Linked DNA regions of Geothrix sp. 21YS21S-2. The protein of the gene in region 1 binds, or shares a complex with, the protein of each later gene. Links are inferred from orthologs where the notes say so. Each region holds a gene or a part of one and is shown in the gene's direction. Other genes may lie near its edges. The genes, in order: smc and RAH40_RS21510.

Region 1 (4,399 bases):
GCCTCGGGGAGGCCCGCCAGGAGCCAGGCGTTGTCCCCCAGGGAGAGGGCCTGCACCGCCTGGGGGGCCTCCAGGGCCAGGCTCTGGCCGAAGCGCCACCGGAAGAACGCCTCCCGGGCCTCGATCCCGGCGGGGAGCTCCACGATGTCGCGCAGCAGGACCGAGGGGATCCAGGCGTCGTCCACCACCCACCGGGCCGGGCCCGGGGGGAGGTCCCCCAGGGCCATGACCAGGGTGTCCGCCGTCAAGGGACCCGAAATGGCCCGCTCCCGCCCTCCGGCGTGGACGCGATGCGGTTCCAGCCATACCATGGAAGCTTGTCCACCTCCCCGCCTCATGACACCCCTCTTTCCGAACAAATATAAGCCTTAAATAATTTGAGCCAGGGGAAACGTGAGCCGGTCAACATCGCTGGAATGGCCCTTGAAGATCGTTGGTATCGGAGAAGTGAATGGAGCGAACCGGCAGGTGGTTCCCGGGTTGAGAGGGTTCGATTGCGTTTAATTGCATTAGAAGTTAATGGATTCAAGTCCTTCGCCGACCCCCAGAAGCTCAGCTTCCCGGTGGGCATGACGGCGGTGGTGGGACCCAACGGATGTGGAAAATCCAACATCTCGGACGCCCTGGCCTGGGTCCTGGGCGAACAGCGGGCCACCCTGCTGCGCGGGGCCGAGATGGCGGACGTGATCTTCGCCGGCACCGGGCAGCGCAAGCCCATGGGCATGGCCGAGGTCAAGCTCACCCTGGAGATGCCCGACCCCGGCCACCCCGGTTCCGTGCGGGAGGTCGTCATCAGCCGCCGGCTCTACCGGGACACGGGCAGCGAATACCGCATCAACGGCCGGGAGTGCCGGCTCAAGGACGTGTCGGACCTGCTCATGGACACGGGCATGGGCACCCGGGCCTACTCCTTCATCCAGCAGGGCCAGATCGACCTCATCCTCTCCTCCAAGCCCAAGGACCGGCGTTCCCTCCTGGAGGAGGCCGCGGGCATCACCCGCTACAAGCTGCGCCGCACCGACGCCGAGCGCCGCCTGGAGGAGACCCGCGCCAACCTGCTCCGCCTGGACGACATCCTCTTCGAGCTCAACAAGCAGCAGGAGTCCCTCAAGCGCCAGGCCGCCAAGGCCCGGCGCGCCCAGGAGCTGGACGTCGCCATCAAGGCCACCCAGCGCATCCTGCTGGCCGGCAAGGCCTCGGAACTGGAGGAGGCCAAGGAGCGCATCCTGGAGAACCTGGACGCCCTGGAGCGGCGCATCGCCGCGCTGACGGCCCAGGCTTCGGAGAAGTCCTCGGAGGTGGAGGGCCTGCGCCTGGCCCTGGACGAGATGAACCACAGGCAGGACAAGCGCGCCCGGGCCGTCATGGGCCTGGACCAGCGCCTGGGCCTGCTGGACCAGGACCGCGGCTTCCAGGGGGAGCGCATCCAGGACTCGGAGCAGACCGCCGCCCTCCTCCAGGCGCGCCTGGACGAGCTCTCCGCGCGCTCGGGCGACACCGAGGCCGAGACGGCCCGGCTCCAGGAGGCCCTCAAGGCCGCCGAGACCGCGCTGGAGGCGCGGGACACGCTGGTGGCCGACGCCGAGGAGGCCGTGGCCCTGGCCGGGGGCGCCCTGCGCCACATCGAGGGCGAGCTCAAGGAGCTGCGGGCCCGGCGCGTGGAGGCCGAGCGGGAGGCCCTGGCCGCGCAGCGCCGGCGCCAGGCCGTGCACCAGGAGATCGCCCAGCGCTCGGGGCGCCTGGATTCGCTCAACCACGAGGAGGCCATCCGCGCCCCGCGCCTGGAGACCCTGGAGGCCGAGTCCCTGCGCCTGGGCCGCGAGGAGGAGGGCGCCGCCGGGCGCCTGGAGCAGATGGAGGAGGCCGTCCAGGTGCAGAGCCGCATCCGGCAGGAGACGGCCGAGGCCCACCGCGCCGCCGCCGCCGCCCTGCGCGAGGCCGAGGGCGCCCTGGAGGCCCAGGAGCTGCGCATGCGCCAGCTGGGCGACCTCCTGCGCGACGCCGCCGGCTCGGACGAGCAGCGCAAGGCGCTGGAGTGGCTGCGCGGCAGGGGGGTGCTGCCCACGGCCTTCGTGGACGCGGTCTCCGTGGACGACGAGCACCTGCCCGACCTGGAGCGCCTGCTGGGCGCCTGGATCCAGACCGTCGACCTGGGCGAGGCCCGCGGGGCCTGGGAGGCCCCGGGACAGCTCATCTTCAGCGCCGGCGGCCCCGCGGACCCCGTCCCGGCCCCGGAGGGCGCCTGGGCCCTGCGGGACGCCGTGAAGTGGCGCCCGGGCCGTCCCCGGCCCCTGGAGGGGCTCCTGAACCGCGCGTTCGCGTGCGAAGACGCCGCGCTGACGGAGCTGGCGAAGGCCCATCCGGACCTGGCCTTCGTGTCGCCCGCCCTGGTGAAACTGCCCTTCGGCCCGGTGCAGGGCGGCGTGGCCGCGCCCGCGGCCTCCCCCCTCAAGCTCCGCCACGAGTTCGAGGCCGCCAAGGCCGCCCGCGAGGAGGGGCTGGACCGGGTGGAGGCGCTGGAGTCCGCGGTGAAGACCGCCGACTACCGCATGCGGGAGGCCGCCGACCGCTTCAAGGAGATGGACGAGGACCACATGTCGGCCCGGCGCGTGCTGGAGGATCTCAAGGGCCGGCGGGCCTCGGCCTCCGCCCAGCTGCGGGAGATCAAGGAGGCCCAGGAGCGCGCCGACGCCCAGTGGGAGCAGCTGGAGGCGGAGATCGCCACCCTGCAGGCCCAGCTGCGCGACCTGGAGGCCCCGGCGGAAAACCCCGAGGAGGCCGAGCTCGTGGAGGCGGTGCACGCCGCCGAGGCCCGGCGCGCCGAGGCGCAGAAGGCCCTGGACGACCGGCGCGAGACGCTGGTGGAGGCCTCGCGCATGCGCGGATCCGCCTGGTCCGAGCGGGACGCCGTGCAGCGCCACCTGCAGCAGCTCCAGCGGGGCGTCTACGACCTGGAGGCCGAGAAGGGCCGCGTGCAGGCCGATATCGCCGCGAGCTCCGAGAAGGCGGCCCAGGCCGCCGCGCGCCTGGAGGAGCTGGAGCTGGAGACGAACCGCCTCCTGGTCGAGCGCCAGGAGCTGGTGGAGGAGCAGAACGCCGCCCTGCCCGGCATCGAGAGCGCCCAGGAGTTCGTGCGGGTGCAGGAACGCAACGCGCGCGAGCTGGGCCAGGCCCTGGAGAACGCCCGCCAGCTGCACCAGGAGTCCCTGCTGCAGGGCGCGCAGGTGCAGGGGAGCATGGAGGCCATGTCCCGGGAGATCGAGCTGGCGCTGGGCTTCACGGTGCCCGACTTCCTGGCGTCCATCTCGGACGAGGAGAAGGAGGCCTGGGCCATGGGCGAGCTGGTGCACCAGACGCGCATGCAGGAGCTGCAGAGCAAGCGCCTGGACCTGGGCGGGGTGAACCCGCTGGCCATCCAGGAGCTGCAGGAGGCCGAGGACCGCCTGGCCTTCATGAACGAGCAGCGGCGCGACGTGACGGAGGCCATCGGCAACCTGGAGGCCACCATCCGCGAGATCAACGCCACCAGCGAGGAGCGCTTCCGCGAGGCGTTCGAGTTCATCAACACCCGGTTCCACGAGGTGTTCCGCGAGGCCTTCGGCGGCGGCGCGGCCACGCTCATCCTGCAGGATCCCAAGGACCTGCTGGAGTGCGGCATCGAGATCACCGCGCAGCCCCCCGGCAAGAGCGCCAAGGCCCTCACGCTGCTCAGCGGCGGGGAGAAGGCGCTGACCGCCATCTCGCTCCTGTTCGCCATCTTCCACTACAAGCCCAGCCCCTTCTGCGTGCTGGACGAAGTGGACGCGCCGCTGGACGAGGCCAACGTGGGGCGCTTCGCGGCGATGGTGCAGCGCATGAAGGAAGGCACCCAGTTCATCGTCATCACGCACCAGAAGCCGACCATGATCGCGGCGGACACGTTGTACGGCGTGACCATGGAGGAGATGGGCGTATCGAGGCTCGTGAGCGTGCAGCTGCGGGAGGCGGCGCAGCTGGTTTGAAACGGTCATGGGAATGTCATGAACTGTTTGGAGAGGGTTCGGGTTGTCAACGCGAAAGAAACCTGAAAGTGTGGAAAACTAATTGATGTTTGATTTATTCAAACCTGCGAATCCTTAATATCTATTCGTTGATAACACTTGACATAACCATGGAACCCCCAAGGTTGGACTTACCCGGTTCCCGATGACCTGGACTGGATTCCTTGGGCTCCAGGCCGGAAATCCACAAGGTTTTCCACAAGGCGCCTGGGCACCCCCCGTGTGACCGTTTCGTAAACGCGCGGAAACACGATTGTTGCGGGGTCCATGGAGTCCTTTTTGTGCCCTTTTTTCCAGGGTGCTGCAATTCCCTGCATTTTTCGCCTTGACGGGTCCCCGGGCGCGGGAAGGGCCGCCCC
Region 2 (3,227 bases), 3.6 Mb from region 1 along the record:
GCCAGCCATTCGGCCTCGCCGGCCTCCCGGGGGTGCCAGCCGCGGATGTCCAGGCGGGGTTCGGCCTCCCGCAGGGCGGGGACCCAGTCCATGTGGCGGTGGTGGATGACGGCCAGTCGTCGCATGCTCATCCCTGGTAGCTGTCCTGCGCGTGGTAGCTGCTGCGCACCAGGGGGCCCGATTCCACCCGCTGGAAGCCCATCTCGAGGCCCTTGCGCCTATACATGTCGAACTCGGCGGGTTCGACGTACCGCGCCAGGGGCAGATGCAGGGGGGAGGGGGGCAGGTACTGGCCCAGGGTGGCGATGTCCACGGAGGAGTCCCGCCAGTGGCCCATGAGGTCCAGCACCTCCTCGGGGGTCTCGCCCAGGCCCACCATGATGCCGCTCTTGACGCGCAGGGCGGGGGCGGCGGCGTCCCGGTGGCGGGCGGCGCCGGCCAGGACCCGCAGGCTCTGGGCGTAGTCCGCGTCGGGGCGCACCCGCTTGTACAGGCGCTCCACGGTCTCGACGTTGTGGTTGAGGACCTGGGGGGCGGCCTCCAGCACCGTCGCCAGGCAGGCCTCGCTCCCGCTGAAGTCGGGGATCAGCACCTCCACCCCGCAGCCCGGCACCAGGGTGCGGATCCAGCGGATGGTGGCGGCGAAGTGGGCGGCGCCCCCGTCGGGGAGGTCGTCCCGGTTCACGCTCGTGACCACCGCGAAAGCCAACCCCAATGATGCCACCGCTTCGGCCACGCGCTGGGGCTCGCCGGGGTCCACCTCGCCCGGGCGGCCCTTGCCCACGTTGCAGAAGCCGCAGTGCCGGGTGCACACGTCGCCCAGCAGCATGAAGGTGGCGGTGCGATGGATTCCCCAGCATTCGTGGAGGTTGGGGCACCGGGCCTCCTCGCAGACGGTGACCAGGCGGTTCGACCGCACCAGGGCCTCCACCTCGGCCACCACCTCGGGAGCCGGGACCTTGATCTTCAACCAGTCGGGACGGGGGCCGGGGAGAACGGGGGGACGCGCCATAGGAGTCAATCCTACCGCACTGGGCTACAATGGACTGCCATGACCGACACCCCCCGAGAGCATCCCGCCTTCGAGCCCCCGAAGGGCTTCGAGACGAAGTTCCGCGACCTCGAGCTGCATCTGGCCTCCTTCGACGGCCCCCTGGACCTGCTCCTGCACCTGATCCGGGAGCAGAAGCTGGACATCCTGGACCTGCCCATGGCCTCGGTGACCCGCCAGTACATGGACTACCTGCTCCTCATGGAGGAGCTGAACCTGGAGATCGCCGCGGAGTTCGTGGCCATGGCCGCCCACCTCCTGCAGATCAAGAGCCGCATGATGCTCCCCCGGCCCCCCGCGGACGAGGGCCTGGAGGATCCCCGCGAGGACCTGGTGCAGCGCCTCCTGGACTACCAGCAGGTGAAGGAGGCCGCCAAGGAGCTCTCCAGCCGCGAGACCGAGTGGCAGAAGGTGGTCTTCGCGCCGGGGCTGGACATCCGGGACCACGCACGGGTGGAGGAGGAGCCCATCAAGGCCAACCTCTTCGACCTGCTCGCGGCGTACCGGGACGCCCTCAAGCGGCTCCTGCCGCCCCCGCCGGTGCAGGTGCGCACCCCCCCCAAGACCCTGGACCAGCGCATCGCCGAGGTCACCGCCTTCCTCCTGGACGGGCGGTGGGAGGCCTTCGGCGGGCTCCTGGCCACCGCCGGCTCCCGGGAGGAGCTGGTGCTCACCTTCCTGGCCCTCCTGGAGATGGTCCGCACCGGGCGGATCCTCCTGGTGCAGTCGGAAGCCTTCGGCGAAATCCGGGTTCGCGCGGCCTAGCATCGTGACCCGCGAACCCAGCCCCTCCCTCGCAAAGGCCTTCCGCATCGCCTACGTCATCGGCCTGTTCATCTGCGTGGCCTGGCCCCTGCTCCTGCAGCTCATGCTGGGCACGGCCATCCGGCCCGGGGCGGCGCCCCCGGACGGCGTGGTGCAGCAGCTGGGCTACACCTTCACGGGGCTGACCTTCGCGTCGGCGTTCTTCGTGACCTGGCGCTGGAGCAAGGTCCGGCGGACCTTCGGGAGCCTGGAGGAGGCCCGGCGCCCCGGAACCGTGATCCGTGAGACCATCCTCTACGCCGCCCTGTTCGAGCTCAGTTCCCTCTACGGAATCGTCTACTACGCCCTGGGGGGGCCGCCGGCCGAGCGCTACGCCCGGTCCTTCATCGCCCTGACCACCGTCATGTTCTTCGTCTTCGTCCCCCGATTCCAGGCCTGGCGGGAAGCCGCCCAGGAGGAGCGCCCATGAGCGAGAATTCCGCCCACGACAAGACCGATCCCGGCATCCCCACGGATCCCGACGCCACGCAGGTCCTGAAGACCGGGGCGCCCAGGCTCCAGGACACCCAGCCCATGCGGATCATCCCGCCCCCCCCGAGGCAGGAGGCCGTCACGACCCAGTCCCTCCCCGTCGTCGCGCCCCTGCCCGAGGCGCGCCAGGCGCCGGCGCGGGCCTCCCGGCCCCTGCTCTGGATCTTCGGCATCCTGGCCGTGGCGATCCTGGGCGGCACCGTGGCCTACTACTTCCTCTATCCGGGCGGGGAGGCCCCGGCCCCGGCGCAGGCCCGGGAGGAGATCCCCGCGGTCCTCGTCCCGTACCTGGACAAGGCCGCCCAGGGCGACTCCGGCGCCATGCGCATGCTGGGGACGATGTACTACAACGGCCTGAACGTCCCCATGGACCGCAAGGAAGGCGTCAAGTGGTACCGGAAGGCCGCGGCCGCCGGGAGCGTGGCGGCCCGCAAGGACCTGGAGCAGCTGGGTCTGGCGGTGGACGAGAAGTGAGCCCCTCCGAGACCCCCCTTGCCAAGCTCCTCGCGGACCAGGCCTACGACGGCCTCTTCCCCAACCTCTACGACTGGATCTACGTGGTGGGGGTCTCCGAGGCCGGGGAGCTCACCTTCGAGACGGTGAACCCGCCCCTGGGCGGGGGCTCGGGGTTCCTGCTCCCGGAGTTCACGGGCAAGACGCCCGCGCAGTGCCTCCCCCCCGAGAGCGCCGAGCTCCTGGTGAACCACTTCAGCCGGGTGCTGGCCGAGGAGCGGCCCCTCCTGTACGAGGAGGAGCACGTGGTGGAGGGCCGGGCCCGGAGCTTCCAGACCACTCTCACCCCGGTGCGGAACAAGTGGTCGCGCATCCACCGCATCGCCGCCGTATCCCGGGACATCACGGCCCTCAAGGAGGCCGAGGC

Evidence for each region.
Region 2: the proteins of smc (region 1) and RAH40_RS21510 are in contact, whole or in part, in a crystal structure (PDB 3ZGX), measured with the Bacillus subtilis proteins. The link is inferred for Geothrix sp. 21YS21S-2 from one-to-one orthologs.

Annotation. Positions count from the first base shown.
Region 1 is NZ_CP132910.1:1,277,615-1,282,013, reverse strand. What follows is about bases 105-4,201. They hold smc (chromosome segregation protein SMC), read left to right. Parts: upstream 105-494; coding sequence 495-4,001; downstream 4,002-4,201. Other genes in these bases: RAH40_RS05800 (hypothetical protein), read right to left, coding at 105-311. In the rest of the region: more of RAH40_RS05800, read right to left, coding at 1-104. UniProt on the Bacillus subtilis protein: Required for chromosome condensation and partitioning.
Region 2 is NZ_CP132910.1:4,905,343-4,908,569, reverse strand. Bases 9-2,933 are described here. They hold RAH40_RS21510 (ScpA family protein), read left to right. Parts: upstream 9-1,051; coding sequence 1,052-1,816; downstream 1,817-2,933. Other genes in these bases: RAH40_RS21495 (PAS domain-containing sensor histidine kinase), read left to right, coding at 2,818-2,933; RAH40_RS21500 (hypothetical protein), read left to right, coding at 2,282-2,821; RAH40_RS21505 (hypothetical protein), read left to right, coding at 1,821-2,285; lipA (lipoyl synthase), read right to left, coding at 128-1,012; RAH40_RS21520 (D-2-hydroxyacid dehydrogenase), read right to left, coding at 9-125. Also shown: more of RAH40_RS21520, read right to left, coding at 1-8; more of RAH40_RS21495, read left to right, coding at 2,934-3,227. UniProt on the Bacillus subtilis protein: Participates in chromosomal partition during cell division. May act via the formation of a condensin-like complex containing Smc and ScpB that pull DNA away from mid-cell into both cell halves.